3 regions of the Rhizobium sp. YJ-22 genome follow, and region 2 is predicted to be linked to each of the others. Evidence: predicted binding sites of a transcription regulator. Region 2 holds the regulator's gene; each other region holds the start of a gene.

Region 1 (10,519 bases), on a different contig from region 2:
ATGCTGCGGGTCGCTGCGCCTGCCGATGCCGTCGACATCGTCGGCACCGGCGGCGACGGCATCGGCACCTACAATATCTCGACGCTGGCGGCGCTGATCGTCGCCGGCTGCGGCGTTCCGGTCGCCAAGCATGGTAACAAGGCGCTCAGTTCCAAATCCGGCACGGCGGACGCGCTGACCGCGCTCGGCGTCAACCTGGATATCAGCCCCGAGCATATCAGCCGCTGCATCAGCGATGCCGGCATCGGCTTCATGTTCGCGCAACTGCATCATTCCGCCATGCGCCATGTCGGCCCGAGCCGCGTCGAGCTTGGCACGCGCACCATCTTCAACCTGCTCGGGCCCCTCTCCAGCCCGGCCGGCGTCCGTCGCCAACTGCTCGGCGTCTTCGCCCTGCAATGGGTCGAGCCGTTGGCCGAAGTGCTGCGCGATCTCGGCTCGGAAACGGTCTGGGTCGTGCATGGCGAAGGCATGGACGAAATCACCACCACCGGCGTCACCAAGGTCGCGGCGCTGGAGAACGGCAAGATCCGCACCTTCGAACTGACCCCGCGCGATTTCGGCGTCGAGCCGGCGCGGCTGGACGACCTCAAGGGCGGCGACGGCCAAGTCAACGCCGCCGCGCTGCGCGCCGTCATGTCCGGCGCCCGCAATGCCTATCGCGACATCGCGCTCTGCAATGCCGCCGCCGCCCTCGTCGTCGCCGGCAAGGCGGAGACCATTGCCGACGCCATGCGGCTTGCGGCACAATCGCTCGACAGCGGTTCGGCTGCCGCGGCGCTGGACCGTCTCGTCGCCGTCTCCAACGAGAAGGACTGATCGGCCATGACGGACATCCTGCGCAAGATCGAGACCTACAAGCGCGAGGAAATCGCCGCCGCGAAGGCGCGCACCTCGCTTGCCGACCTCAAGGCGATGGCCGCCGGCCAGTCCGCCCCGCGCGGCTTCTATAGGGCGTTGCGGGCCAAGCAGGCCGATGGTCTTTTCGGCCTGATCGCCGAGATCAAGAAGGCCAGCCCCTCCAAGGGCCTGATCCGTCCGGATTTCGATCCCCCGGCGCTTGCCAAGGCTTACGAAGCCGGCGGCGCGGCCTGCCTTTCGGTGCTGACGGATACGCCGAGCTTCCAAGGCGCGCCCGAATTCCTGGCCGCCGCCCGCGACGCCTGCGCCCTGCCGGCGCTACGCAAGGATTTCATGTTCGAGACCTATCAGGTGCATGAAGCCCGCGCCTGGGGCGCGGATTGCATCCTGCTGATCATGGCAAGCCTCAGCGACGACGACGCCAAACGGCTGGAAGACGAAGCCTTCTCGCTCGGCATGGACGTGCTGGTGGAGGTGCATGACGCCGAAGAGATGGAGCGGGCGCTGAAACTCGCCTCGCCGCTGGTCGGTATCAACAACCGCAACCTGCGCACCTTCGAGGTCAGCCTCACGGTATCGGAAGAGCTGGCCGGCATGGTCCCGGCCGACCGGCTGCTGGTCGGCGAAAGCGGCATCTTCACCCATGCCGATTGCGAACGGCTGAAGGCAAGCGGCATCTCCACCTTCCTCGTCGGCGAAAGCCTGATGCGGAAGGACGACGTGACCGCCGCCACCCGGACGCTTCTGACCGGCGACGCCGGCATTCTCGCGGCGGAATGACCATGAGCGGCCCGCGCCTGACCCATATCGACGCGGCCGGTGAGGCGCATATGGTCGATGTCGGCGACAAGGCCGAAACGACCCGCATCGCCACCGCCGAAGGCCGGGTGCGCATGGCGCCGGAAACGCTGAAGCTGATCCTTGAGGGCAACGCCAAGAAGGGCGACGTCATCGGCACGGCGCGGCTGGCCGGCATCATGGCCGCCAAGCAGACCGCCAGCCTCATCCCGCTCTGCCATCCGCTGATGCTGACCAAGGTCGGCGTCGAGATCGAGCCGGATCATGCCCTGCCGGGCCTGAGGATCGTGGCGACCGCGAAACTCACCGGCCGCACCGGCGTCGAGATGGAAGCGCTCACCGCCGTCTCCGTCGCGGCGCTGACCATCTACGACATGGCCAAGGCCGCCGACAAGGCCATGGAAATCACCGGCATCCGCCTTCTGGAAAAGACCGGCGGCAAATCCGGCGATTACCGCCGCGACGAGACAAAGCCATGAGCCTGCTCCCCGTCTCCACCGCCCTGCAGCGCCTGCTCGACAAGGCCGCGCCGACGACGGCGACCGAAACCATCGCCCTTCACGACGCCAATGGCCGCGTGCTGGCGACGGACCTCGCCGCCGGCCTGACGCAACCGCCCTTCGACGCCTCTGCCATGGACGGCTATGCGCTGCGCGCCGAGGACGCCGTATCGATCGGCACGGAGCTTATCGTTATCGGCGAATCGGCTGCCGGCCGCAGTTTTGCCGGAACGGTCGGCGCGGGCGAGGCGGTGCGCATCTTCACCGGCGCCCCGGTTCCCTCCGGCGCCGATACCGTGCTCATCCAGGAGGATGCCGAGCGGCTCAACGGCAACCGCATCCGCACCGGTTTCGTCTCCCTCAAGGGCCGCCATATCCGCCCGCGCGGGCAGGATTTTGCCGAAGGCGAAGTGGTGCTCAATGCCGGTACCCGGCTTGACTACACGACGCTGACGGTCGCCGCAGCGATGAACCATGCGGCCGTGAGCGTCTATCGCAAGCCGCTGGTCGCTATCCTCGCCACCGGCGATGAGCTGGTGACGCCGGGCGCCCCGCGCGGCCCGGACCAGATCGTCGCTTCCAACACATACGGCATCGCCACGCTGGCCCGCGATTGCGGCGCCGATATCCTCGACCTCGGCATCGTGCCCGACGACCGCGCCGCGATCACCGCCGCAATCGGCCGGGCGATTGCCGCTCATGCCGATGTGCTGGTGACGCTCGGCGGCGCTTCCGTCGGCGATCACGATCTCGTGCAATCGACGCTGATTGCCGCCGGCATGGAGCTGGATTTCTGGCGCATCGCCATGCGGCCGGGCAAGCCACTGATGGTCGGCAATCTTGGCCCTATGCAGGTGCTCGGCCTGCCCGGCAATCCCGTCTCGACGCTGGTTTGCGGTCTCCTGTTCATGGAGCCGCTGCTCTCGGCGCTCGCGCGCCAGCCGCAGCCGAACCGCGCCACGACCGCGCTGACGGCCATGGCCCTGCCCGCCAACGACCAGCGCCAGGACCATCTGCGCGCCCGGCTGTCACGGGATAGTGAGGGCCAGTTGTGGGTGGAAAGTTTCGGCAAGCAGGATTCGTCGATGATGAAAATCTTCGCCCATTCCGATTGCCTGATCGTGCGCCGCCCGCATGCGCCGGAATTGCCGGCAGGCGCGCCCTGCCCGATCCTGCTTTTGCGTCCTTTTCGCGACGGCTGAAAACATATCCCCGTAATTCCACATGTTTCGCACAAGTTTCGTTGGACCCGCCCGGCGAGGCCGCACTAACTGTTTAACAAATGACGAATCAGCCGGACCATAGGGACTATCGCGTTATGCTCGAACGGACGCCGAGGCAGCGGGAACTGCATGTCGGTTTCAAGATGCTCTGCGAAAAGCTGCTGACGCGCGACGGCTACATGATCATGGAATCCGGCTGGAAACAGAAGGTCGCCCGCGCCCCGGTCCAGGCCGCAGACCTCCTGATCAAGCGCCCCAGCGATCCCGACACCACCGTCGTCGAATCGAAATTCTACCGCTCGCGCCGCATCGATCCCGTGCTGCTGCGCAATGCGCTGGACGAGTTGAAGCGCCATCGCGAGACGAAGAAGAGCAAATCGGCGCTGCTGATCGTCTCGGCCCAGACCACCCCCGCCATGCGGCAGGAGGCGGAAAAACTCGGTGTCACGCTGTGGGGCTTTGCCGAACTGTTGCAGATGACGGCGAAAACGCCGTCGCTGGCCGACAATCTCGCCGATCTCCTGCGCGACGGCGATCCCTCGACCGGCGACGTCTTTGCCGCCGAACTTGCCGTGCTGGAGGAACAATCCGGCCGCCAGCGCCCGCGCGGCGAAGGTGCCAAGATCGCCGCCGATCTCGACCTCGTCAAACCGATGCGCGACGGCAACAAGCGATTCGCCCAGCTTTGCGACCGGGCGATCCGTTATCTCTTCTCGGAGCAATTCCATCGCTGGGCGCCGCAGAACAATCCGGAAGACGGGTTGTTCCGCCCCGACCTGATCGCCCGCCTCGCCGCCGGCCATGATTTCTGGAGCGCGCTTTCGGGCGATTTCGACGGGCGCTACGGCCTGTTCCTGTTTCCCAACCAGGCCGAACCGCTCGGCCATGGCGCTATCCTCTCCGCCGAACGCTTCCTCTCTCGCCCGGCCCTGCGCCCCATGCTGCTGGTCGTCAGCCGCGCCGGCCTCGACGCCGGTGGCCGCCGCGCCGTGCAGGAAGCCCTGCGCCAGCGCGGCCACCTGATCCTGTCGCTGACGCTCGCCGAATTGAAGGACATGCTGACGGCCCGGGATCTCGGCGACGAATTCCACGACGTCTTGATCGACCGGATGTCGGAAATGTTGACCGACCTATCGATCTGATCTCTAAGAACGAAAAACCGGCCACATGGACCGGGGTCGGACTGGTGACAAACCTTGCCCCGCACTCTGTCGTCATCCTTGGGCTTGTCCCAAGGATCTGCTCACGCTCACCAAACATTGGCGGTAATAGATTTATTTTGCGTGCTTGGATGCTCGGCACAAGGCCGAGCATGACGGTGGAGGGATTTTGTCATTAGCCTGACCCCGGCCGCATGGACCGGGGTTTTTGGTTGTTGGAATGGGCCGCCTCAGACGAGGCGGCTCTGTTCCAGCGCGGCCTCGATGAAGCTCGCAAACAGCGGATGCGGATCGAACGGTCTGCTCTTCAGTTCCGGGTGATACTGGACGCCGATGAACCACGGGTGATCGGGATATTCCACCGTTTCCGGCAGCACACCATCCGGCGACATGCCGGAGAATACCAGGCCGCAGGACTCCAGCCGATCCTTGTAATCGACATTGACCTCGTAGCGGTGGCGATGGCGCTCGGAAATATCCGTCGAGCCGTAGATATCGGCGATCTTCGTGCCCTTCTTCAGCGCCGCCTTATAGGCGCCGAGACGCATGGTGCCGCCGAGATCGCCGGCAGCGACCCGCTTTTCAAGCTGGTTGCCCTTGATCCATTCAGTCATCAGGCCGACGACCGGCTCGCTGGTCGGGCCGAATTCGGTGGAGGAGGCCTCCTCGACGCCGGCGAGATTGCGCGCCGCCTCGATGACCGCCATCTGCATGCCGAAGCAGATGCCGAAATACGGCACCTTGCGCTCACGCGCGAAGCGGGCCGCCAGGATCTTGCCTTCCGAACCGCGCTCGCCAAAACCGCCGGGAACGAGGATGCCATGCACCTTTTCCAGATAGGGCGTCGGGTCTTCCTTCTCGAAGACTTCCGATTCGATCCATTCCAGCTTGACGCGGGCGCGGTTGGCGATGCCGCCGTGATACAGCGCCTCGATCAGCGACTTATAGGCATCCTTGAGGCCGGTATACTTGCCGACGATGGCGATGGTCACCTCGCCCTCCGGCGTGCGGATGCGGTTGCAGACCTCTTCCCACTGCTCTAGGCGTGGCTTGGGCGCCGGCTCGATGCCGAAGGCGGCCAGAACCTCGTTGTCGAGGCCTTCCTTGTGATAGGCCATCGGCACGTCATAGATGTGCGCCACGTCCAGCGCCTGGATGACGGCGGAGGGACGCACGTTGCAGAACAGCGACAGCTTGCGGCGTTCGGCTTCCGGGATTTCCCGGTCGGCGCGCACCAGCAGGATGTCGGGATGGATGCCCAGCGCCTGCAGCTCCTTGACGGAATGCTGCGTCGGCTTGGTCTTGAGTTCGCCGGCCGCCGGGATATAGGGCATCAGGGTCAGGTGGACATAGATCGCCGTGCCGCGCGGCAGGTCGTTGCCGAGCTGGCGGATCGCCTCCATGAACGGCATCGCCTCGATATCGCCGACCGTGCCGCCGATTTCGCAGATGACGAAGTCGTAATCGTCATTGCCTTCGGTGACGAAGTCCTTGATCTCGTTGGTGACGTGCGGGATGACCTGCACGGTCGCGCCGAGATAGTCGCCGCGGCGTTCCTTGTCGATGATGTTCTTGTAGATGCGACCGGTGGTGATGTTGTCGGTCTTGGTGGCCGAACGCCCGGTAAAGCGCTCATAGTGGCCGAGATCGAGATCCGTCTCCGCGCCGTCGTCGGTGACGAACACTTCCCCGTGTTGGGTCGGGCTCATCGTGCCGGGATCGACGTTGAGATAGGGGTCAAGTTTCCGCAGGCGCACGCGATATCCGCGCGCCTGAAGCAAAGCTCCGAGTGCGGCTGCCGCAATTCCTTTTCCGAGGGAAGAAACCACGCCGCCTGTGATGAATACATATCGCGCCATGGGAGTCACCGGATACCTTTTCACAAACGATTCCGCCAGCCCTAAAAGACATCGTCACGATGTTTCCTGGGGACAGGCGGCGGATATTGAACAAAAGAAAACCGGCAGGTCTTGCGAACCTGCCGGGATGGGATCGAGGCGGGGACGGGTTATTGCCCCGTCGGAACGCCCGTATTGGTGGCCGGAGCCGCCGGGGCCGGCGTCGTGGCCGCGCCATCGGTCGGAACTGCCGTGCCTTCGCCCGGAGCCGGCGTGCCGGTGCCCTGAGCCGGGCCGAGCTGGTCGAGAACGCCGCTGCCCTGGCCGGCCGTGCCCTGCTGGATACGGTCGAGGATATCGGTCGGGCGCGATTCGAAGCGCGACAGGATGCCGAGGCCGAGCGAGGTCGCGAAGAACAGCGCCGCCAGGATTGCAGTGGTGCGCGTCAGCGCATTGGCCGTGCCGCGCGCCGACATGAAGCCGGAGCCGCCGCCGATGCCGAGCCCGCCGCCTTCCGAACGCTGGATCAGCACGACGCCCACCAGGGCGAGCACGATCATGAGATGAATGACGATCAATACGGTCTGCATGGGTTTCCAGTCCTGCCCTGAACCAGGGCAAAGTCAAAACGCGTTTGGCGGCTCTTTACATGAGGCCGCGGCCTATTCCAAGCCCCTGCGTGGTTTTCTCAATCCAGCAATTCTTTATACGCACCATAAATGGCGAGGAAATCCGCCGCTTTCAAGCTGGCGCCGCCGACCAGCGCGCCGTCGACATTGGCAATGCCCATCAGCTCGACCGCGTTGGAAGGCTTGACCGAGCCGCCGTAAAGAATGCGCATCACCTTGCCGGCGGCGCCGAAACGGGCGACCAGCTCGGCGCGCATGAAGGCATGGGCCTCCTCGACATCCGCCGCCGTCGGCGTCAGGCCGGTGCCGATCGCCCAGACCGGCTCATACGCGATGACGGTGTTTTCCGCCGTCGCACCGTCCGGCACTGAACCAGCAAGCTGGCGCTTGAGGATGTCCAGCGTCTGTCCGTTCTTGCGCTCGTCCGCCGTCTCGCCGATGCAGACGATGGCGGTGAGATCGGCATCATGGGCGGCTTCGGCCTTGGCGCGCACCAGATGGTCGGTCTCGGCGTGGTCGGTGCGGCGCTCGGAATGGCCGACGATGACATAGGTGCCGAAGCAATCGGCGATCATGGCGGCGGAAATATCGCCGGTATGGGCGCCGGAGACGTTCTGGTGGCAATCCTGCGCGCCGATGGCCAGCGGGCTGTCGGTGCAGAGCGCGGTCGCGACATAGAGCAGCGTCGAGGGCGGGCAGATCAGCGCCTCGACCTTGGCGGCCATCGGGCCGCTGACGCCGGCGGCAATCGCCTTGATCTGGTCCAGCGAGTCGCGGGTGCCGTTCATCTTCCAGTTTCCCGCCACCAGCGGACGCACGTCAGGGGTCATTCTCGTCGTTCCTTGCTTGTCGTGTGCGGGAAATACCTGCCCTGCCGTCAGCCGACTTACGCTACGGCAAGGCGCTCTTCCCTTGAAATTCCTCGGTCTCTGTCTTAACCGGACTTTCCGCATAATCAACGGGATTTGCGGCCGCCCGCCGCAAGTCCGCCCGATTCAGCCGCAGAAGATCGCCGGAACTTTCGATTTCGCGTCTGCGTTTCTACGAGAGGGAAAGGATCACGAGATATGAGCGACCTTCTTGTTCATTACGCGGTGATCGGCGCCATTGCGACGGTCATCACCAGCGCCCTGTACGTCGCCTTGCACGGCTGACCGCAGATCAACGCGAAAGCAGCCAGTTCAGAACCTCGCGCCAGTCGGTCATGCGCACCGGCGTTCCATGCGAACCTGTTTCGAAAAGGGTGAAACGCACCGGATAACCCGCCTTGTGCAGCCGGTCGTAGAGGGCGATCTGGTCGGTCGCGGCATAGACCTTGTCGGCGCTGCCATGGGTGAAGAAAACAGGCTTTTTCGCCTTGTGGAATGCGCTCTTGGAAAAGTCCGGATCGGTCGCCCCACCCAGAACCGCCATGCCGGACAAGGCCGCAACGGCCTTCGCATCGCGCGAAACACCCCAGCAGATGAAACTGCCCATCGAGGCGCAGGTGAGGATCACCGGCCGGCCGGGCGCCTGCGCTGCCGTATGGGCGATGAGATCGGCAATCGCCGTTGCACCGGCGCTGTCGAAGCTTTTGACGCTCGGGGCGTAATAGACGCCGCCGTTTTCCACCGCGAGGTTCTTCAGCCGGTTGAAATTACCGCCGAACGTATAGTCGTTGGCCCCCAGCCGGCGATCACCCCCGCGCCCGTGGATGAAGATGACGGTGAAGGCCGCCCCTGTCGCCTGGCCGGCGCGAAAGACATCCAGCGGGCCGGAGGGCAGCGCCAGCGTCTCGTTCGCCTGCGCCTTGCGGACGCCGAGCGAGACATAGGCGGATTTGACCCGCTTTTCGGGGATCTGGTCGCGGCCGTTGATGTCGCGCATTTCCTGGTAATCGACATGGCGGAAATCGCCGCCGTCGCGCTGGTCGAGGAGAATCTGTGCCGAAAACAGCTCGTCCTTGAACGGTTTCAGCGCCCCCGCAGCCTGCGACAAAGCCGGCGAAACCAGCGAAAATGCCGCCGCCAAGGCCAGAAAACGGAAATGAACTGTGGACATGTGGCCGCTTACCTGTTGTGGATAAGGATGAGCCTTGCCATCGCGGACGGCTCGACGCAATCCTTGTTGCCAAATATGTTCCCGATATGTTTACGGGAATCACGCCCGATTCGCCGGGCATCAGGATTGAAGGACGCGGCATGCGCCGAAACGTTGCGCGACATGCGCCTGAGGAAGCCGATCTGAAAAGCTCGATGGACGACAAGAACGATCTCTTTTCCACGCTGGCCCCGGCCCCCAAACCCGAGGGGCGCCCGGCCGATACGATCAAACCGGCGGCTTCGCCGGCACCGGCGCCAGCGCGCCCTGCCCCGCCGGCCGCCAACGCCGATACCTACGACGCCTCGGCCATTCGCGTTCTCGAAGGGCTGGAGCCGGTACGCATGCGTCCCGGCATGTATATCGGCGGCACCGACGAGAAGGCGCTGCACCATCTCTTCGCCGAAGTCATCGACAACTCGATGGACGAGGCCGTCGCGGGACACGCGAACTTCATAGAAGTGCATATGGACACGCAAGGCTTCCTGACGGTCAGCGACAACGGCCGCGGCATTCCGGTGGAAAACCATCCGCAGGTGCCGGGCAAATCGACCCTCGAAGTCATCATGACCAAGCTGCATGCCGGCGGCAAGTTCGACGGCAAGGCCTACGAGACCTCCGGCGGCCTGCACGGCGTCGGCGTTTCCGTGGTTAACGCGCTGTCGGATGTGCTGGAAGTCGAGGTGGCGCGCAACCGCAAGCTCTATCGCCAGCGCTTTTCGCGCGGCATTCCGCAAGGCGGGCTGGAGGAACTGGGCGACGTCCATAACCGGCGCGGCACCCGAGTGCGTTTCCATCCCGATCCGCAGATTTTTGGCGACCACGCCCATTTCGATGCCGGCCGCGTCTTCCGCATGGCCCGCTCGAAGGCCTATCTGTTCGGCGGCGTCGAAATCCGCTGGAGCTGCGATCCGGGCGTGCTGCCGGAAGGTTCGGACATTCCCGAAAAGGCCGTCTTCCACTTCCCCGGCGGCCTGAAGGACTATCTGCAGGCGACGCTCGGCAAGGATTTCACCGTCACCCGTGAAATTTTCGCCGGCCGCACGGAAAAGACCGGCGGTCATGGCGCGCTGGAATGGGCCGTCACCTGGTATGGCGGCGACCAGCAGGTCCATTCCTATTGCAACACCATCCCGACCCCGGAAGGCGGCACGCATGAAGCCGGTCTGCGCCTTGCGCTGACCAAGGGCCTGAAGAACTACGCCGACATGACGCAGAACAAGCGTGCCAAGGACATCACCACGGACGACGTGATGATTTCGGCGGCCGGCATGCTGTCGATCTTCATCCGCGAGCCGGAATTCGTCGGCCAGACCAAGGACCGGCTCGCGACCGTCGAGGCACAGCGCATCGTCGAAAACGCGCTGCGCGACCCCTTCGATCATTATCTGACCGGCAATCCGCAGGAAGCGGCCAAGCTGCTGGAATGGG
Region 2 (10,519 bases):
CGAAGCTTTCCGACATGCCCGACGTGCTGGCGGAACTCGCGACCGTCGAGATGCATGCCATCCAGACCTCGGGCAACTGTATCCGCAACGTCACCGCGGATCACTTCGCCGGTGCTGCTGCCGACGAGGTCGCCGATCCGCGCCCCTATGCGGAAATCCTGCGGCAATGGTCGTCCGTGCACCCCGAATTCTCCTTCCTGCCGCGCAAGTTCAAGATCGCCGTCACCGGCGCCGAGCGCGACCGCGCCGCCATCCAGGTGCATGACATCGGTCTGCACCTGAAGAAGAACGACAAGGGTGAGCTGGGCTTTGCCGTCTATGTCGGCGGCGGGCAGGGGCGCACGCCGATGATCGCCAAGCTGATCCGGGAGTTTCTGCCGGAAGAGGATCTTCTGTCCTACACCACCGCGATCATGCGCGTGTACAATCTCCACGGTCGCCGCGACAACAAGTACAAGGCGCGCATCAAGATCCTCGTGCATGAAACGGGCGTGGAGGAACTGACGCGCCAGGTCGAGGTGGAATTCGCCAAGCTCAGAGATACCGAGCTGAGGCTGCCGGAAAAGGACGTGCAGGCGATCGCCGCCTATTTCGCGCCGCCGGCTTTGGGCGAACGGCCGGAAGGCTGGGAAAACCTGGCGCGCTGGAAGAAGGCGGACGAGGATTTCGCCCGCTGGGTGAAGCAGAACGTCCAGCCGCACAAGAACCCGGATTACGGCATGGTGACCATTTCGCTGAAGCCGATCGGCGGCATTCCCGGTGACGCGACCGATGCACAGATGGACGCCGTCGCCGAAATCGCCGAGGAATATGCTTTCGACGAAATCCGTGTCAGCCACGAGCAGAACCTGATTCTGCCGCATGTGGCGCTGGCCGATCTGGAGCCGGTCTACCGGGCGCTGGTCGTCGCCGGGCTTGCAACCGCCAATGCCGGCCTGATCACCGATATCATCGCCTGTCCCGGGCTGGATTACTGCGCGCTTGCCAATGCGCGCTCGATCCCCGTGGCGCAGGAAATTTCCGCCCGCTTCGGCGCACCAGAGCGGCAAGCGGAAATCGGCGAGCTGAAGATCAAAATCTCCGGCTGCATCAATGCCTGCGGCCATCACCATGTCGGCCATATCGGCCTGCTGGGCGTCGAGAAGAAGGGGGCGGAACTGTACCAGATCACGCTCGGCGGCTCGGGCGACGAGCAGACCTCCATCGGCGAAATCATCGGCCGCGGCTTCGAGCCGGATAAGGTGACGGATGCGATCGAGAAGATCGTCGATACCTATCTTGGCCTGCGCCTCGATCCGCAGGAAACCTTCCTGACGGCCTATCGCCGTGTCGGCCCGCAGCCGTTCAAGGATGCGCTCTATGGCGGCAATGCCGCCGAAGCGGCTTGAGGAGGCGACCATGATCAAGATCTGGAGAGAAACCGGCTTTATCGCCAACGATCCCTGGGTGATCGAGACCGACGAGGTGAAGGCTGCTGGCGAGCAGCGGCCGCTGCTGTCGCTGGATGGGCTGGTCGCCCGCGCGAACGAAAGCAATGATGTCGGCCTCGGCGTCGTCATCACGCCGTTTGACGATGTCGCCCGGCTGGAGCCTTATCTTTCTCGGCTGGAGATCGTTGCCGTCTCCTTCCCGGCTTTCAACGACGGCAGGGCTTTCAGCCAGGCCTCGCTGCTGCGCGCCCGTCTCGGCTACACCAACGAGCTGCGTGCCGTCGGCGACATATTGATCGACCAGATTCCACTGATGCTGCGCGTCGGCATCGACAGCTTCGCGGTTAGCAATCCGACCGCGCTGAAGCGTTTGGAAGAGAGGCGTCTGCCAGGTATACCGCACTACTATCAGCCGACCGCGCAGGCGGCAGAAGCCGGCGAGACCTATAGCTGGCGGCGCAAGCCATCGCCGGCGGCGTGATGCCGCATGGTAAAACCTTAACGGGTGAGATAGGTATTTCCCACCAGTCAGCATTCACGAAAATGCATTCCTTCTCTTGTGCCGGATCTTGTATTATCGGCACAGTGGTTTTTTGAGAAGCAGAAGACGAGAAGCAGGAAGACAGGATGAACGCTCCCGCACGCAATGAGGAATTCGCTGAATCGATCCCCGCCGGCGTTTATGCTGAGACGGTTCTGAGCGTTCAGCATTACACCGATCGTCTGTTCCGATTCCGCATGACGCGTCCGGCGGGCTTCCGGTTTCGTTCGGGTGAGTTCGCCATGATCGGCCTGATGGTCGAAGGCAAGCCGATTTATCGCGCCTATTCCATTGCCAGCCCGTCTTGGGATGAGGAACTGGAATTCTTCTCGATCAAGGTGCCGGACGGTCCGCTGACCTCGCATCTGCAAAAAATCCAGCCGGGCGACATCGTGCTGATGCGCAAGAAGCCGACGGGAACGCTGGTGCTCGACGCGCTGACGCCTGGTAAGCGCCTGTACATGTTCTCGACCGGCACAGGCATCGCGCCTTTCGCCAGCCTGATCCGCGACCCGGAGACCTATGAGAAGTTCGAAGAGGTCATCCTCACCCATACCTGCCGGGAAGTCGCCGAGTTGAAATACGGCCTCGACCTCGTCGAGGAAATCCGAAACGACGAGATGCTTGGCGAAATCGTCGGTGACAAGCTGCGTCTTTATTCGACGGTAACGCGCGACGACTATCCCTTCCAGGGCCGCATCACCGACCTGATTGCCAACGGCAAGCTGTTTGCCGATCTCGGCGTCCCGGCCTTCGACCCTGCGGTCGATCGCGGCATGATCTGCGGCTCGGCCGCGATGCTGAAGGACACCAAGGAACTGCTCGAAAAGGCAGGTCTCGTCGAGGGCGCCAACAACAAGCCCGGTGAATTCGTCATCGAGCGCGCTTTCGTCGGCTGAGTCGTCCGCAACCGCATTCTCCGCGCCGGCACCGAAAGATTGCCGGCGCTTTGCATTTGAGGTCGCCTTTCAGGGCGTACCCGTCATTTCCCTGCCATATTCAACACTGGATTGTGCCTGCGGCCCTTGCGGAACACAGTGGGAACAGATAGTGTTCGTTCTGTATTTGTTTCACGAATCTGGTGGGTGCTATGCTGACGCGCAAGCAACAGGAACTTCTGCTCTTCATCCATGAGCGGATGAAGGAATCCGGCGTGCCGCCGTCTTTCGACGAGATGAAGGACGCCCTGGAACTGGCCTCCAAGTCGGGCATCCATCGCTTGATCACAGCGCTGGAGGAGCGCGGTTTCATCCGCCGACTGCCGAACCGGGCGCGGGCGCTGGAGGTCATCAAGTTGCCGGAGGCCTATTCGGCGACGGCCGCCCAGCCACGGCGCGGTTTTTCGCCGAGCGTCATCGAGGGCAGCCTTGGCAAGCCGGCGTCTTCCGCACCTGCGGTCGCGAAGCCGGCGACGCCGGCCCTGCCTGAGGCGGCCAATTCCGTCTCCGTGCCGGTCATGGGTCGTATCGCTGCCGGCGTGCCGATTTCGGCAATCCAGAACAACACCCATGAGATCGTCGTGCCGATGCAGATGGTCGGGCAGGGCGAGCATTACGCTCTGGAGGTCAAGGGCGACTCGATGATCGAGGCCGGTATTCTCGACGGCGATACGGTCATCATTCGCAACACCAACAGTGCAACCCCTGGCGATATCGTCGTGGCGCTGGTGGACGACGAAGAAGCGACGCTGAAACGTTTCCGCCGCAAGGGCGCCTCTATCGCGCTGGAAGCGGCAAACCCGTCTTACGAGACCCGGATTTTCTCCTCCGACCGCGTCAAGGTGCAGGGCAAGCTGGTCGGCCTCATCCGCCGCTATCACTGAGCAACGAGCGAATCTCCGCCGGCAGACGGTGCGTATAATCATCATCGCGCCAGGAATAGGCGCGGTGCTGCGTCCAGGCCCGCCGGTTTTCGGGATCGAAAGCGGGGCGGATGCGTAAAGCCTGGCGGGCATCGACGGCGAAGGTGATTTCCACCGCGCCGGTCTGTCGCAGGGTTTCGCTGTCCAGGACGGTTGCGCCGGAGCGGCAGCGGGCGAATTTGGCGCGGGTCGGTGTGACAATCAGGCGGGCATTGTCGCAGGCAAAACCAATGTAGCGACCGTCTTCCAGCACCATGACCGGGCCGATGGCCGTTTTCGCCAGGCACCATTTCTGGCGGACACAGGCGAAACGACGATCCGCGCTCGTTTCCATGATTTGCTGGCGCAGCATGTCGGCATCGACCAATTCGTCTTCATCCAGTGGCTGCTTGCGTCGCTCCGACCAAGGTCCTTTGGCCGGGAAGGCGCTGTCGAGTTGCTCCGGAGGACCATGGGTATGGATGGTGAGAGCGCGGCGCCATTGGTCGAAGATGAAAGCGCTGGGCTTGCGGCGGTTGCTGTTCAGAGTGTCGCCGTCCAGCAACGCGACCAGCCTGCCATCCTCTGAAATAAGGAGATCGGGCTTTTGCGGGGTTGCCAGCAGGCTGGTGGCCAGCGCCAGCAGGAAGAGGGCGGTGCCGATGTGGCGCAGCCGTGTACGCAGCAGTAGGAACAGCACCATCCCAGCGACGGCGAGCGGCAGGAACAGCGGCGGCTGGCGGCCGATGATCAGTTCTCCGCCCCAGCTTGCCACCGTCTTGGCGATGGTGATGACGATGCCGAGACCCCAGCCCATGACAGCGATCGGCCATTCGTCGAGACCGAAGGGCATCAGCAACATGCCGATCAAGCCAGCCGGCATGACGACGAATGAGATGACCGGCATGGCGGCGAGATTGGCGGCAAGTCCGTAGGTGGCCAGCTTGTGAAAGTGTTCGATGGAGAAAACCGATGTCGAGAGACTGCCGATCAGCGAGGTGAGGAAGACACTGGCGACGAAATTCCAAGTTTCCGTGGCGATGCCGGACACGGGGAGTCTCGCAGGCTCGCGACCGGCGGAGTGGCCGCTCCAGAGATTGTAGCCGGAGACCAGCGCCAGGGTTGCGGCAAAGGACATCTGGAAACTGGGCCCCATGATTTCCGAGGGCGCCATGGCCATGATGACGATGGCCGAAAGCGCGACATTACGCAGGCTGATCGACGGGCGGTCTACCAGGACGGCGATCAGCAGGATGGCCATCATCAGGAAGGCGCGCTCGGCGGAGACCGCAAAACCCGAGACGAGGTAATAGGCGCAGACCATGATGAGCGCGCCGGCGGCGGCGAATTTCTTTATTGGATAGCGCTGGCTGAAGCCGGGGAACAGGGAGAAGATCGAGCGGACACCAACGAAGAAGATGCCGGCGGCAAGCGCCATGTTCAGCCCGGAAATGGCGATGATGTGGGCAAGCCCGGAGAGGCGCAGCGCTTCGGTCGTTCCCTCCGACATCGCCCGCCTTTCGTCGGTGACGATGGCGGCTGCAAAGGCACCGGCATCGCCGGGCACGATTGCGCGAATGCGGTCGCCGATGCCGCTGCGCAGGTCGAAGAAGAACAGGGTGATGGATTGAATGAAGCCGGGGCGGCGGGCGGCGCCAGACGGTTCGGCGACCTCCGGTTTGCCGAGCCAGAAGCCATAGGCGCCGATGCCGTCGAAATAGGCGGAGAAAGCGAAATCATTGAGGCCAGGCAGGGCTGGACCGGAGGGTGGCGACAGCCGCGCCCGGCCCTTGACCACGGTTCCGGTTTCGAATGGCGCCGGCTGGCCGCGCATCAGCAGCGATACCTGCTCGGGTGGCCGTTTCAAGCGGGGTTTTTCAGTGTCGAGGATGTGGACGAGATAGCGCCAGCGGCCTGCGCCCGCAGCCTCCCGTCGGTCGATGCGGGCGGTCACGGTCGCTGTAACAGGAGAATCGAGAATAACGGTCTGCAGGCGCCAGCTTTCGGCCGCCGCCAGAACTCCGCCGCCGAGGATCAGGGCGGCCGCCCAAGCCATGCGGCGGTTTATGCCGGCGGCATGGCGCAGTTTCGTCGCCAGCAAGGCGCAGGCGAGAAGTCCGGCGAGCAGCACCCAGAGCGGCGGCTCGACGCCGACGGCGAACCAGCAGGCGGCTCCGATTCCCAGGAGCACAGGAACGAACAGAAAGATTCGACCGTGATCGCCTTCCTCTTGCAGCATTTTGTCGCAGGATGAGACAAGGATCGCGAGTCGCGTCGCCGATGGCGAAAGCGATTCCGGCAGGTTGGACTGGCGTCTGGCGGGCGACGAAAAGCTGGCGGAAAGGCCTCTCGCCGTCTCTAAGTCAGACTTATAATCAGTCTCTATAGCCATAGCCGGATAATCACTGGCTTGTTCGCGCGGAGTTTGAAGTGGTTGCTCGTATTTTGCAACCGCTACGCGCTCCGATTTGCCGGTTCGTCAGGCCTTGGCCGGGTGGCGAAAGAAGAGGCCGCGGATTAAGTGCGCTGCCGCAAAATTATGCATTGCACAATACGGAAGAGGGTATAGCTTGGCATTAACCTCTCTATCATATAGCTACATCCACGTTAAAATCTGTGGCGCTTTCGGGGCGCCATCCCGCCAGTTCGGAGGACCAGCATGACGGATAAAGACGCTGCACTGACACTTGGAACGAAATCCGTAGAACTCCCCGTCAGGGACGGAACGATCGGCCCAAGCGTCATCGACATCGGGTCGCTCTACAAGAACACGGGCGCGTTTACCTACGATCCGGGGTTCACCTCCACGGCCGCCTGCGAGTCGAAAATCACCTATATCGACGGCGACGAAGGTGTTCTTCTCCATCGTGGTTATCCCATCGAGCAGCTTGCCGAACATGGCGATTTCCTGGAAGTCTGCTACCTATTGCTTTACGGTGAACTGCCGACCGCCGCCCAGAAGAAGGATTTCGATTACCGCGTCACGCACCACACCATGGTGCATGAGCAGATGAGCCGCTTCTTCACCGGCTTCCGCCGCGATGCGCATCCCATGGCCGTCATGTGCGGCACGGTCGGCGCGCTCTCCGCCTTCTATCACGACTCGACCGACATCACCGATCCGCATCAGCGCATGGTCGCGTCGCTGCGCATGATCGCCAAGATGCCGACCATCGCCGCCATGGCGTTCAAGTACCATATCGGCCAGCCCTTCGTATATCCGAAGAACGATCTGGATTACGCCTCGAACTTCCTGCGCATGTGTTTTGCCGTGCCTTGTGAGGATTACGTGGTCAATCCTGTGCTGTCGCGCGCCATGGACCGCATCTTCATCCTGCACGCCGACCATGAGCAGAACGCATCGACTTCGACCGTCCGCCTCGCCGGCTCGTCGGGCGCCAACCCCTTCGCCTGCATTGCGGCCGGCATCGCCTGCCTCTGGGGCCCGGCGCATGGCGGCGCCAACGAAGCGGCGCTCAACATGCTCGCCGAAATCGGCAGCGTCGATCATATCCCGGAATATGTGGCCCGCGCCAAGGACAAGAACGATCCGTTCCGCCTGATGGGCTTTGGCCACCGCGTCTACAAGAATTATGATCCGCGCGCGAAAATCATGCAGAAGACCTGCCATGAAGTGCTGACGGAGCTCGGCATCAAGGACGACCCGCTGCTTGAAGTCGCGATGGAACTGGAAAAGATCGCGCTGACGGACAGCTACTTCATCGAGAAGAAGCTGTATCCGAACATCGACTTCTATTCCGGCATCACGCTGAAGGCGCTGGGCTTCCCCACGACCATGTTCACCGTTCTGTTCGCGCTCGCCCGCACCGTCGGCTGGATCGCACAGTGGAACGAAATGATCGAGGATCCGCAGCAGCGCATTGGCCGTCCGCGCCAGCTCTATACCGGCGCGCCGAAGCGCGATTATCAGCCGATTTCCAAGCGTTGATCGCTTTCGCGGCGGCCCGCCCGGCGGGCCGCTTTGCCGATCGAACGAAGAAGGCCGCCGGATTGCTCCGGCGGCCTTCTTCTTTCGCAATGGCGGAAGCTTATTCCGCCGCCTGCTGGTAATCCTCGACCGGGGGGCAGGTGCAGACGAGGTTGCGGTCGCCATAGACATTGTCGACGCGGTTGACCGGCGACCAGTATTTGTCGACTCGGAACGCGCCCGGCGGATAGCAGGCCTGCTCGCGCGAATAGGGGCGATTCCATTCGCCGACCAGATCTTCCACCGTATGCGGGGCGTTCTTGAGCGGGTTGTTCTCCCGGTCCATGCGGCCGTCCTCGATTGCGCGGGCTTCCTCGCGGATCGCCAGCATGGCGTCGCAGAAGCGGTCGATCTCGGCCTTGGTCTCCGACTCGGTCGGCTCGATCATCAGCGTGCCGGCGACTGGCCAACTCATGGTCGGGGCGTGGAAGCCGCAATCGATCAGCCGCTTGGCGACGTCGTCGACGGTGACGCCGCTGCTGGCGACCAGCGGGCGGGTATCGACGATGCACTCATGGGCGACGCGCCCGTTCTTCGCCGTATAGAGCACATCATAGGCGCCCTTCAGCCGGGCGGCGATGTAGTTGGCGTTGAGGATCGCCACCTTGGTCGCCTGCGTCAGCCCTTCGCCGCCCATCATCAGGCAGTAGCTCCAGGAGATCGGCAGGATCGAGGCCGAGCCGAAGGGGGCGGCCGAAACCGCGCCATCACGACCGTCCGTTTCCGGGTGGCCCGGCAGGTACGGCGCCAGGTGCGCCTTGACGCCGATCGGGCCCATACCCGGCCCGCCGCCGCCATGGGGAATGCAGAAGGTCTTGTGCAGGTTGAGGTGGCTGACGTCCGAGCCGATATCGCCGGGGCGGGAAAGCCCGACCATGGCGTTCATGTTGGCGCCGTCGAGATAGACCTGGCCGCCATGGGCATGGACGATGTCGCAGATATCCCGCACCGTTTCCTCGAACACGCCGTGCGTCGAGGGATAGGTGATCATGCAGCAGGAGAGGTTTTGCGCGTATTGTTCTGCTTTTGCACGGAAATCTTCCATATCGACATCGCCGTTGTCGGTCGATTTGACGACGACGACCTTCATGCCGGCCATCTGCGCCGAGGCCGGATTGGTGCCGTGCGCCGAGGTCGGGATCAGGCAGACGTCGCGATGGGTGTCGCCATTGGCGATGTGATAGTTGCGGATCGTCAGCAGGCCCGCATATTCGCCTTGCGCGCCGGAATTCGGCTGCATGGAGAAGGCATCGTAGCCGGTGACGGCGCAGAGCTTTTTCGCCAGATCGTCCAGCATCTCCTTGTAGCCGAGCGCCTGATGCTGCGGCACGAAGGGATGGATTTCGGAAAATTCCGGCCAGGTGATCGGCAGCATCTCGGCTGTCGCATTCAGCTTCATGGTGCAGGAGCCGAGCGGGATCATCGCCCGGTCGAGCGCGAGATCCCGGTCCGACAGGCGGCGGATGTAGCGGGTCATCTCGCTTTCGGCGCGGTTCATGTGGAAGATCGGATGCGCGAGATAGCCGCTGCGGCGCAGCAGGTTTTCGGGCAGGCGATAGCCGGGCGTGAAATCGGCGATCTTGAAATCGCCGCCGAAGGCGCGCCAGACGGCCTCCAGCGTCGCCGGACGGCTGCGCTCGTCGAGGCTCATGCCGATGCGGTCGTCACCGATCTTGCGCAGGTTGACCTCTTCCGCTTCCGCCGCGCGCAGGATCAGACCCTGAAGATGGCCGACCTCGACGGTGATCGTGTCGAAGAAGGCGCTAGGCGAGACCTTGTAGCCGAGGCGCTCTAGCCCCTCGGCCATCATCACCGCCTTCTTGTGGACGCTCTGGGCGATGGCCTTGATGCCTTCGGGGCCGTGGAAGACAGCATACATCGAGGCCATGACTGCCAGCAGAACCTGGGCGGTGCAGATGTTCGACGTCGCCTTTTCGCGGCGGATATGCTGCTCGCGGGTTTGCAGCGACAGGCGATAGGCGCGGTTGCCGCGGCTATCGACGGACACGCCGACGAGACGACCGGGCATGGAGCGCTTGTGCGCATCCTTCACCGCCATATAGGCGGCATGCGGCCCGCCATAGCCCACCGGCACGCCGAAGCGCTGCATCGAGCCGATGGCGATATCGGCGCCCATTTCGCCGGGTGATTTCAAAAGCGCCAGCGCCAGCGGATCGGCGGCCATGACGGCAATCGCGCCGGCGGCATGCAGCTTGCCGATGATATCGCTGAAATCATGCAGGTGGCCATAGGTGCCGGGATATTGGAAGATGGCGCCGAATACGGCCTGCGGATCGAGCGCGGCCTGCGGGTCGCCGAGGACGATCTGCCAGCCGAGCGGCTCGGCGCGGGTCTTCAGCACGGCGATGGTCTGCGGGTGGCAATTCTCGTCGACGAAGAAAGTTTTGGCCTTCGACTTGGCAACGCGTTCGGCCATGGCCATGGCTTCGGCGGCGGCGGTCGCCTCGTCGAGCAGCGAGGCATTGGCGACGTCGAGGCCGGTGAGATCGGTGACGAGGGTCTGATAGTTGAGCAGCGCTTCGAGGCGGCCCTGGCTGATTTCCGGCTGGTAGGGCGTATAGGCCGTGTACCAGGCGGGGTTTTCCAGGATGTTGCGCTGGATGACCGGCGGCGTGATCGTGCCATAATAGCCCTGGCCGATCAGCGAGACCAGATGCTTGTTGCGACCGGCGATCTCGCGCAGGCGGTCGAGCGCCTCG
Region 3 (10,519 bases), 210 kb from region 2:
GCGCGCAATTCCGCTTCCTGGCTGTCCATGTAATTGCCGATGGCGCCGCCGGCCAGGGCCCCGATACCGGCGCCGATCAGCGCCGCATTGCGCCGCCCGACCGGCGAACCGCCAACGGCAAGGCCGCCGAGCGCGCCGAGACCGGCGCCGATCATCGCGCCGCCGGCGGTGTTCGATACCTTCTGTTCGCCGGTATAGGGATCGGTCGTGGTGCAACCGGACAGATAGACCGCCGCAACGCCAACAATGGCCAGTTTCTTCAGCATCGGTAAGCCTGCTCCTTTGAGAGTCGAATTCAAAACCCTCATAGCATGAATCGCGGCAAATTCATGGGGGAGCGGCAAAATGCCGAACCGCCGTTTTATTCGGCGGCCGCGGCTGGCATTTCCGCATCATTGGCCGCCGTCGTCAGTCGCCCGGCATGGGCCATTTCGGCATGCAGGCGCTGCTCCTCGTCGGCATGCGGCTTGGCGAAACGGGCAATCAGCAGATAGGCGACCGGGGTGACGAACAGGGTCACCAGCGTCGCCATGCCGAGCCCGCCGACGATCACCCAGCCCAGCGCATTGCGCGCCTCGGCCCCCGCCCCATGGGCGAAGACCAGCGGCACACCGCCGAGAATGGTAGCGATCATCGTCATCATCACCGGCCGCAGCCGGATCGAGCAGGCCTTTTCGATGGCGACACGCACGCCCTCGCCATGGTCGCGAAGCTGGTTGGCGAATTCGACGATCAGGATGCCGTTCTTCGCCATGACCCCGACCAGCAGCACGAGGCCGATCTGGCTATAGATATTGAGGCTCGATCCGGTCAGCACCAGCGCAAAGACGGCGCAGGCCAGCCCCAGCGGCACCGTCGTCATGATGATGATCGAGCTCAGCACGCTTTCGAACTGCGCCGCCAGCACCAGGAAGATGATGGCGATGGCGAAACCGAAGGTCAGCGCCATGCTGGAGGAATTGTCCTGCAAGGTCGCCGCCTCCGCCAGCGGCAGGATGCGCGCCCCCGGCGGCAACAACGGCGCGGCGATGCGTTGTGCTTCGGCCAGTGCATCGCCCAGCGCCAGCCCCGGCGCCAGGTCGGCGGTGATCGCCACCGACGACAATTGCTGCTCGCGGGTCAATTGCGGCGCGACGGCGCGTTCATCGAGCGAGGCGATGGTTGCCATCGGCACGATCTTGCCGTCGCCGGTCTTGACGAACAGATTTTCGAGATCGGTCGGATCGTCGATCGGCCGTGTATTGGAGGTCAGAAGCACCGGATAGGCCTCGCCGTCGACATAGACGTCGACCACCGAGCGGCTGTCGAGCAGCGACTGGATGGCGGTGGACAGGCCGGCGATGTTGACGCCCATGTCGGAGGCGCGCTCGCGGTCGATGGCGACCGAAAGCTGGGCCTGCGTCGGCTCATTGGTCAGGCGCGGCTGGCTGAAGCTGGCGTTCTCGTCCATCGCCTGCACGACCTTCTGCGCCGCGGCTGTCAGCTTCTCGTTGTCGCTGCCGAGAATGGCGAATTGCAGGCCGCTGCCGGCGCCGCGAATGCGCAGGCTGTTGGACTGGATGACGTTGACGCGCAGACCCGGCACCAGCGCCGTGGCGGCATTGATGTCGGAGACGATGTCGCTCTGGCTGCGCTCGCGCGCATCCCAGGGGGCCAGCGTCAGCACCATGAAGCCGTTATTCGACTGGTTGTTCATACCCGAGATCGAATAGACGTTGCGGATTTCGCCAGAAGCGCGCAACGGCTCCAACCCCTCCTCCACGCGCTGCATCTGGTCCTGCGTATAGGCGAGGCTGACGCCCTGCGGCGCCGTCACCCGCAGCATGACCATGGCGCGGTCCTCGCGCGGCGTCAATTCGCTGGTCACCATGGTGAAGGCCAGCACCGCCGCGACAGCAAACACTCCACCGACAGCGATCACCACCACCGGCGCGTTGAGGCAGGCGCGCAGCAGGCGCAGATAGATGTCGGAGAACCGATCCCCGATCCAGCCGAGAACGCCGTGATGCTCGACCATCTCCCTGGTCAGCATGCGCGAGGCGAGCATGGGGCAGAGCGTCAACGCCACGATCGACGACAGGCCGACGGAAAAGGCGAGCACGAAGCCGAATTCTCGAAACAGCCCGCCCACCTGCCCCGGCAGGAAGGACAGCGGAATGAAGACAGCCGCCAGCGTCGCCGTCGTCGCGATCACCGCGAAGAAGACCTCGCGCGTGCCGAGAACGGCTGCGGCGCGCGGCTGCAATCCCTGCCCGCGCCGCCGCACGATGTTTTCCAGCACCACGATGGCGTCATCGACCACGAGCCCGGTCGCCAGCACGATGGCGAGCAGCGTCAGGATGTTGATCGAAAACCCCATCAGATAGGTGGCGGCGATCGTGCCGATCAGCGCCACCGGCATGGTGATCGCCGGAATGATCGTCGCCCGCCAGTCGCGCAGGAAGAGATAGATGACGACCACGACGATGATCGCCGAGAGGATCAACGCCAGTTCCACCTCATGGATCGCACCCTCGATGAAGGCGGCGTCATCGCTGGTAATGGCGATATGGACGCCCTGCGGCACGGCGGCGGAGAGCTCGTCGACGGCGGCGCGCACGCCGGTTGAAATATCGAGCGTATTCGATTGCGCCTGGCGGATGATGCCGAGGCCGATGCCGGTAACGCCGTTGGAGCGCAGCGCCGTCGTGCCGTCACGCGGGCCGAGCGTCACGCTGGCGACATCGCCGAGCCGCACCCGGTTCTGGATGATGAGGTTTTCGAAATCCTGCGGCTTGGTGAGGTTGGCGGTGGCGCGCACGACGATATCCTGGGTCGTGCTGGTGATCGAGCCGGCCGGCACATCCATGGAGGCGGTCTGCAACATGGTCGAGAGGTCGGCGACCGTCAGCCCGCGGCTGGCCAGCGCCGTCTGGTCGATATCGACACGAAAAACCTTTTCCTGGTCACCATAGAGCTGGACGTCGGCGACGCCGTCGACGGCGGCGAGACGGTCGGAAATTTGCTTGTCGACGAGCTGCGTCAGATCGTCCATGCTGAGCGTATCGGAGGTGACCGCAAGCCGCATGACCGGCTGCGAATCGGCATCCGCCTTGACGATCTGCGGCGCATCGACATTGTCGGGCAGTTGCGACTGGATGCGGCCGATGGCGTCGCGCACATCGCTGGCGGCGACCGCCAGATCGGTCTTGTCGGTGAATTCCAGCGTCACCCGGCTGGATCCGAAGGAGGACGAGGAGGAAATCGATTTCAACCCGCTGACCCGGGCGACGCCGCCCTCGATGATGCGGGTGATCTGCTGGTCGATGGTCTGGGGTGCCGCGCCGTCCAGCGTGGTGCGCACGGTGATCACCGGCTGGTCGGTATCCGGCAACTCGCGCACCTCGATGCCGAACCAGGCGGCAAGGCCGGCGACGACCATCAGCGTGTTGAACACCAGCGCCAGGATCGGGCGGCGGATGAACAGGGCGGTGAATCCCCCGGATTTTCCTTCCGTCGAGGCGCTCATGGGGTAGCCTCCGCCTGCTGGTTGGACGGCTGGCCGGAAATGCGCACACCGCCATTCTCGCGAATGCGCAACAGGCCTTCGATGGCGATGTTCTCGCCGGTCGCGAGATCGGCCTGCACCAGAACCGCTTCCGGATTGCGCTGGACAATGCCGACCCGGACCTTCTCCGCCTTGGCATCGGCGACGCGCCAAACATAGGAGCCTTGCGAATCCCACTGCACCGACAGCGGATCGACGGCCGGATAGCTCTGTCCGGCAAACTTCATGGCGACAGCGAAGGACATGCCCGAGCGCAGCCGGTCGTCGCCGTTGTCGATACGGGCGCGGACGCGGAAGGTGCGGCTGGCCGGATCGACGCGGTTGTCGATGGCATCGACCACGCCGTGGAAGATCTCGCCGCGATGGGCGATGGCGCTGGCCTCGACCGCGCCGCCAAGCGCGATCTGGCTGATGAATCGCTCCGGCGCCCAGAAATCGACGAGGATCTCCGAACGGTCGTCGAGACCGACCAGCGTCGTCGCGCTCGTGACATTGTCACCGATGCTGACCGGTACGATGCCGACGATGCCGTCAAAAGGCGCAGTGACAGTGCGGCGCTTGAGGTTGAACTCGGCCGTCTCGAGCGCCAGCTTCGCGGTATCGCGAGCGATCTCGGCGTTGGAGACGTCGAGGCGCGAGACGGTCGACTTGATGTTCTGATAGATCTTCAGCTTTTCTTCGGCATTCCTCAGCGCCACGCGCGCCTGGTCGCGGGCGATCACCTGCTCGTCGCTGTCGAGGCGCATCAGCACCTGCCCCTGGCTGACCTTGTCGCCGGACTTGATGCCGATCTCAACGATGGTGCCGGAGACCTGCGGCGTCACCGTCACCGAGCGGATCGCCTCGCCGCTGCCGATGGCGTTCAGCCGGTCGTTGACGATGCCCTGGCTCACCGTGCGCACGACCACCAGCGGCGTGCGGTCATCGCCATGCGCCTTGTGGCCGGCGCCGCCGGTTGCCGCCTCGGGCTTTTCCCGCGGCGCGACGGCGGCGATCATCGCTTTCGGCAAGCCGAGCTTTTCCAGCGTCGCAGCCGAACCCGGCGCGAGCCAGACCCAGGCGAGAACCCCGCAACAGAGGACGACGATGCTGGTCAGAAGCTGTTTCCAGATATGCATTCAATTCTCCAAGCTTCCGCGACCGGAAGAAACAGGCAAAAGACGGTCGCGGCAATAGCAGCGTATTATGGTGCCGGAATGATAGACGGCAAAGCAAGGGCTGTCGCCTTACGGAATTGTAATGTCGTCACGACTTGAAATCGGCCTGCGTCATCGCATCAAGTTTGCGTGAAGTCGTCCGCCAGCCAGACATGGTGTTTCGCCTTCGATCTTCGCGCCGTTATCGGGCATTACGGAATGAAAGAAGAACATGCGTTCTGGCCTTTCGGAACCGAATCACTACATTACGCCGCATGACCAACGGTTTTGACGATATTCCCTTCTTCGACGAGGAGCCGGACGCACCGCCGCACAAGGCAGCGCCTGCTCAGGGCGTCGGCACGCCGAGCGGCATCGCCGCGCGCGCCATGGCAGCGCGCGAACCGGCGCGCCCGCAGGGCGCCTATCTCTCCGGCCTCAATCCCGAGCAGCGCCGCGCCGTCGAGACCATGGACGGCCCGGTGCTGGTGCTGGCGGGAGCCGGCACCGGCAAGACGCGGGTGCTGACCACCCGCATCGCCCATATCCTGGCGACCGGCAGCGCCTATCCTTCCCAGATCCTCGCCGTCACCTTCACCAACAAGGCGGCGCGCGAGATGAAGGAGCGCATCGGCGTTCTCGTCGGCGAGATGGTCGAGGGCATGCCCTGGCTCGGCACCTTCCACTCCATCGGCGTCAAGCTTTTGCGCCGCCATGCCGAACTGGTGGGCCTCAGCTCCGATTTCACCATTCTCGATACAGACGACGTCATCCGCCTCATCAAGCAACTCATCCAGGCCGAGGGGCTGGACGACAAGCGCTGGCCGGCGCGGCAATTCGCCGGCATGATCGACGGCTGGAAGAACAAGGGCCTCGGGCCCGCCGATATTCCCGAGGGCGACGCCCGCGCCTTCGCCAACGGCAAGGGCCGCGAACTTTACGCCGCTTATCAGGCGCGGCTGAAGACGCTGAACGCCTGCGATTTCGGCGACCTGCTGATGCATCCGATCCATATCTTCCGCACCTATCCCGACGTGCTGAAGGATTATCACAAGCGCTTCCGCTACATTCTCGTCGACGAGTATCAGGACACCAACACCGCGCAATACATGTGGCTACGCCTGCTGGCGCAGCGGCCCAAGGGCGTGCCGCAGAATGTCTGCTGCGTCGGCGACGACGACCAGTCGATCTATGGCTGGCGCGGCGCGGAGGTGGACAACATCCTACGCTTCGAGAAGGATTTTCCGGGCGCTGCCGTCATCAAGCTGGAGCGCAATTATCGCTCCACCGCCCATATCCTCGGCGCGGCCGGCCATCTGATCGCCCATAACGAGGGCCGCCTCGGCAAGACACTGTTCACCGACCGCCTCGACGAAGGCGACGACAAGGTAATCGTCCACGCCGCCTGGGATTCGGAGGAAGAGGCGCGCGCGGTCGGCGAGGAGATCGAGCAGCTTCACCGCAAGCAGCACAATCTCAACGACATGGCGATCCTGGTGCGGGCCTCCTTCCAGATGCGCGAATTCGAAGACCGGTTCGTCACGCTGGGGCTGAATTACCGCGTCATCGGCGGCCCGCGCTTCTACGAGCGCCAGGAAATCCGCGACGCCATGGCCTATTTCCGCCTCGTCTGCCAGCCGGCCGACGACCTGGCGCTGGAGCGGATCATCAACACGCCGAAGCGCGGCCTTGGCGATGCCGCCGTGCGCGCCGTCCACGACCATGCCCGCAAGCGCGGCGTGCCGATGCTCGCCGCCGCCGGCGAACTGATGGACACGGACGAGATGAAGCCGAAGCCGCGCAAGGCGCTGTTCGATGTCGTCACCGATTTCCGCCGCTGGCAGAGCCTGCTCGAAACCACCTCGCATACCGAACTCGCCGAGCAGATCCTCGACGAGAGCGGCTACACCGCCATGTGGCAGAACGACAAATCGGCGGAAGCGCCGGGGCGGCTGGAGAACCTCAAGGAACTCATCCGCTCGATGGAGGCCTTCGAGAGCATGCGCGGCTTCCTCGAACACGTCTCGCTGGTGATGGATGCCGAGCAGAACGAGAATCTCGACGCCGTCTCGATCATGACCCTGCATTCGGCCAAGGGACTGGAATTCGACACCGTCTTCCTGCCCGGCTGGGAAGAAGGCCTGTTTCCGCACCAGCGCGCATTGGATGAAGGCGGTCGCGCCGGGCTGGAGGAAGAACGCCGCCTCGCCTATGTCGGCCTGACGCGCGCCAAGCGCCGCTGCCATATCTGGTTCGTCTCCAACCGGCGCATCCATGGCCTGTGGCAATCCACCCTGCCCTCGCGCTTCCTCGACGAACTGCCACCCGCCCATGTCGACGTCGCCGCCGGCGATACCTCCTATGGCGGTTACGGCGGGCGCGGCGGCTACGGCCAGTCACGCTTCGACAAGGCGGCCGATCCTTTCAGCAATTCCTATTCGACGCCGGGCTGGAAACGGGCGCAGGCCAACCGCTCCGAGGCCACCCGCGACAATTGGGGTACGCGCTCCGGCCATGCGGTCGAACGGATCGGCTATGGCGAAAGCGGCCCGCGCGGCCGCACCATCGAGGGCGAACTGGTCGCCAAGTCGACCAGCGAGACGCCGTCGCAATTCTCGGTCGGCGACCGGGTCTTCCATATGAAATTTGGCAACGGCACCGTCGCCACCATCGAAGGCAACAAACTGACCATCGATTTCGACCGTGCCGGCCAGAAACGGGTTTTGGAAGGGTTCGTCGAGCGGTCGTGAGCCCGCTTGATTTTGCGGCAATCTACCCACAATCGTCATCCTCGGGCTTGTCCCGAGGATCTGCCTTCATTAGCCAAACAATTGAGATATCAGACAATCTCTGATGTTTGCAGATGCTCGGGACAAGCCCGAGCATGACGGTGAAGAGGGGTGGTGCCAGTCCAGGCGAACCGCAAGGCCCGCCTGGAAAATCATCAACGCATGCGCCGTTCCGAGGAAATACCGCCGGACTTGCGGTCGTCGGCGGAAGCGGTCAACCCACCCCAGGCGGACATCTTCGGGACGATGATCATTGTATCCACCTGGCCGCTCTGGAAGGCGCGCAGGAAGCGCTTGTAGTCGGCGAAGGCGACGCAGCCGTGCGAATCGCCACGACGACGCAGCAGGTAGCTATGGGCCAGCAGGCCGACACGACCCTTCGGCGCGATGCCATTTGTCGGCGTCAGGCGAATGGCGGCCACCCCGTGGAACAGGCTTTCGCGCATCGACAGCTTGTAGGTGCCGGGCGGGGTCGGCCCGCGCATCGTCACATGGGTGTATTTCGGATTGTCGCGCATTTCGCCGATGCCGGAATGGGCTTCCAGCTTCTCGCCGTTCGGCATATGCACCACACCGGCGGAAATGTCGTAATAGGCCACCTTGCCGCCGCGACGGCGCGGGAAGGTGGGGATCAGCGACCGGCTCGAATCGTCATCCTCTTCCAGCGCCGAAGTCGGCTTGGCATAGGCAAGTTCGGTCGTCTTGGCCGGCTTGCGCTCCTCCGGTTCCGGCTTGGCCAGTGCGACGCGCAGTTCCGGTTTGGCGGCCGGCAGCGGAATCGATGCGGGGAGCGACTCGGTGGCTTCGGCAGCGGCGGCCTCGCGTTCCGCCATGACATAGCTGAAGGGCTTCGGCAGCGAACTGGCCTGCGCTGCGGTCGGCTCGACGAGCGCGCTGGCCAGGACCGGCTGGGCAGCGGCCTTTGCGTCGGCGGCTGCGAGAATCGCATCGTCCTTGCCGCGTGTCAGCGCCGCCATGGCCTTTGCCGGCTCGGCGGGGCGCGGCGGCGCGGCAGAGGCCACCATCGTCGACTTGGTGTGGAAAGCGCGAATCGCCTGCGCCGTCAGGCCATGGGCCTTGGTGGTCCCGGCCTTGTCCGGCGTCAGGCGGGCAAGCATGGCCATGCGTTCGCGCGAGGAGCGGATCGCCTCATCCGTCAGCCCGCTCTGGGCGATCTGGTCGACCAGCGGCAGCGGCGCGCGCGAAAATTTCGTCGGGCGGATGTTCCGCTCGCCGGGTTCGCCCCGCACGATCGGATTGAGCGCCAGCCTGGTTTCGAAACGGTTCCGGTCGCCCGATGCCGCCGCCGTGGTCAGGCTGTTCATCGTCGCCAGCGTGCCGACGATCCAGCAGACTGTGGCGGCCCCAACGCCGGTTACGACGAGGCCACGGAGGAGAGCGCGGGAGTTGCGCCGACGCGCCGGCTTTGCCTGGAACGACAAGGCGCGATGATTGGTCTGTGTGACGGCAGATACCATGTTACTCAATACCCAAACGCAAAACTCGATCCGGCGTCACCAGACATAGCCAAAAGGCCGGGAGCGGCAGCGAGCGAAGTGAAAGCTCTTCGCATCGGCTGGTGTGATGGTAAGGATGACAAACTATGGTAACCAATTCCTTTACGTTGTCCCGAAGCGGGCAATGGCCTTGCGGAAAATTTACTATGTCTCGTCAAAGTCTTTGCCTGGCAGCGCGGCAGAGCAGCCGCGACGGCACAAGCGGGAGCGCGCCCGGACAGCCTATGCTGGCGCGGACGAATTTCCTGTGGCGAGAACGGCAGATTCCCCCGGCCCCGCGCGCAAGTCCGACCCGGCGCGTAGACGCCGCACGTTCGGGACATTGCGTAAAATCAATACGATAGAATGGTTTCGCGGTTCACACGAAGCGCGAATGCCCCCTGATCGTCCTCAAAGCGTCTTCATGCAATCCCGATGCAAAACCGCTGTCGCGCTTTTGCTGGAATCGCTCCGGCATGATGGACGGCTCTCCGAACCGTCGGCGGCACCGGCAGTCCCACAGAAATATGGAAAGACTGCGGCAGAACGGTCACGCGAGGGAAAAAAGTTAACGCCGGCGTAAACCGGCATCACTTTCTCACTTGGCAATCGCAGGTGCTTGGGACAGCCAGTCGGTGCGCGATTCGTAGGCCGCGGCCATGTGCAGCACGGCGAGATCGGCGCGCGGGCGACCGATGATCTGGATGCCCGCCGGCAGCCCGTTGCTGCCGAAACCGGCCGGCATGGCGGCGACCGGCAGGCCGAGCATGCTCGGGCCGATGACCACTTCCATCCAGCGATGATAGGTATCCATCGCCTTCCCGCCAACGGTCTTGGGCCAGTCGAGCGTCACGTCGAAGGGGAAAACCTGCGCCGTCGGCAGCACGAGGAAATCATACTCCTCGAACAGGCCGCACATATAGCGATACCAGTCGCTGCGCACCGAGGAGGCTGCGAAGACCTGCGCAGCGGTCAGCGCATTGCCGTTTTCCACCTCCCAGATCATTTCCGGCTTCATGTTCGCCCGTCGCGCCGGGTCGGCATAATCGGCGGCCTGGCCTCCGGCGACAAGGAAATGCCGCAGCGTGCGCCAGCTATCCCAGACGCGGGCCATGTCGAAGCGATGGGTGACATCGCCGACGCGGCAGCCGATCGTGCGGAACACCTCGAGCGAATCGCGGCAGAGATCGAGCACCCCGTCCTCGAAAGGCAGGTAGCCGCCGTAATCGCCGAGCCAGCCGATACGGGCGCTGCTCATGTCGACATCGGGATCGAGGACGAAAGCCTCGTCCGACAGCGAATGCGGATCACGAATGTCATAGCCGGTCTGCACCGCAAGAAGGGCTGCGACATCGGCGACGTTGCGGGCCATCGGGCCGTTGACGGCGAGCTGGCCGAGGAACAGTTCGCGGCCCAGCGCCGGCACGCGGCCATAGCTCGGACGATAACCGACGACATTGTTGAAACCGGCCGGATTGCGCAGCGAGCCCATCATGTCGCTGCCGTCCGCCACCGGCACCAGCCGCGCCGCCAGCGCCGCCGCCGCGCCGC

The links. The regulator LexA, encoded in region 2, represses DNA repair genes until DNA is damaged. The targets are predictions, from matches to a motif close to TGTTCNNNNTGTGTTCNG.
Region 1: a site for LexA is predicted at 9,126-9,143, ahead of parE (DNA topoisomerase IV subunit B). Genes of this name have one in related genera too.
Region 3: a site for LexA is predicted at 4,899-4,916, ahead of P7F60_RS05645 (UvrD-helicase domain-containing protein). Genes of this name have one in related genera too.

What each region holds. Positions count from the first base shown of each region.
Region 1 is NZ_JARRIR010000008.1:309,713-320,231, forward strand. It holds gene trpD (anthranilate phosphoribosyltransferase) at 1-819, shown strand, start outside; gene trpC (indole-3-glycerol phosphate synthase TrpC) at 826-1,641, shown strand; gene moaC (cyclic pyranopterin monophosphate synthase MoaC) at 1,644-2,138, shown strand; gene glp (gephyrin-like molybdotransferase Glp) at 2,135-3,361, shown strand; gene P7F60_RS20015 (restriction endonuclease) at 3,478-4,524, shown strand; gene P7F60_RS20020 (CTP synthase) at 4,773-6,410, opposite strand; gene secG (preprotein translocase subunit SecG) at 6,551-6,970, opposite strand; gene tpiA (triose-phosphate isomerase) at 7,069-7,839, opposite strand; gene P7F60_RS20035 (alpha/beta hydrolase) at 8,171-9,049, opposite strand; gene parE (DNA topoisomerase IV subunit B) at 9,244-10,519, shown strand, end outside.
Region 2 is NZ_JARRIR010000002.1:8,900-19,418, reverse strand. It holds gene P7F60_RS04555 (nitrite/sulfite reductase) at 1-1,388, shown strand, start outside; gene P7F60_RS04550 (DUF934 domain-containing protein) at 1,399-1,911, shown strand; gene P7F60_RS04545 (ferredoxin--NADP reductase) at 2,058-2,870, shown strand; gene lexA (transcriptional repressor LexA) at 3,062-3,793, shown strand; gene P7F60_RS04535 (ComEC/Rec2 family competence protein) at 3,774-6,050, opposite strand; gene gltA (citrate synthase) at 6,471-7,760, shown strand; gene gcvP (aminomethyl-transferring glycine dehydrogenase) at 7,861-10,519, opposite strand, start outside.
Region 3 is NZ_JARRIR010000002.1:213,969-224,487, forward strand. It holds gene P7F60_RS05630 (OmpA family protein) at 1-266, opposite strand, end outside; gene P7F60_RS05635 (efflux RND transporter permease subunit) at 362-3,508, opposite strand; gene P7F60_RS05640 (efflux RND transporter periplasmic adaptor subunit) at 3,505-4,665, opposite strand; gene P7F60_RS05645 (UvrD-helicase domain-containing protein) at 4,959-7,433, shown strand; gene P7F60_RS05650 (DUF2778 domain-containing protein) at 7,628-8,950, opposite strand; gene P7F60_RS05655 (amidase) at 9,567-10,519, opposite strand, start outside.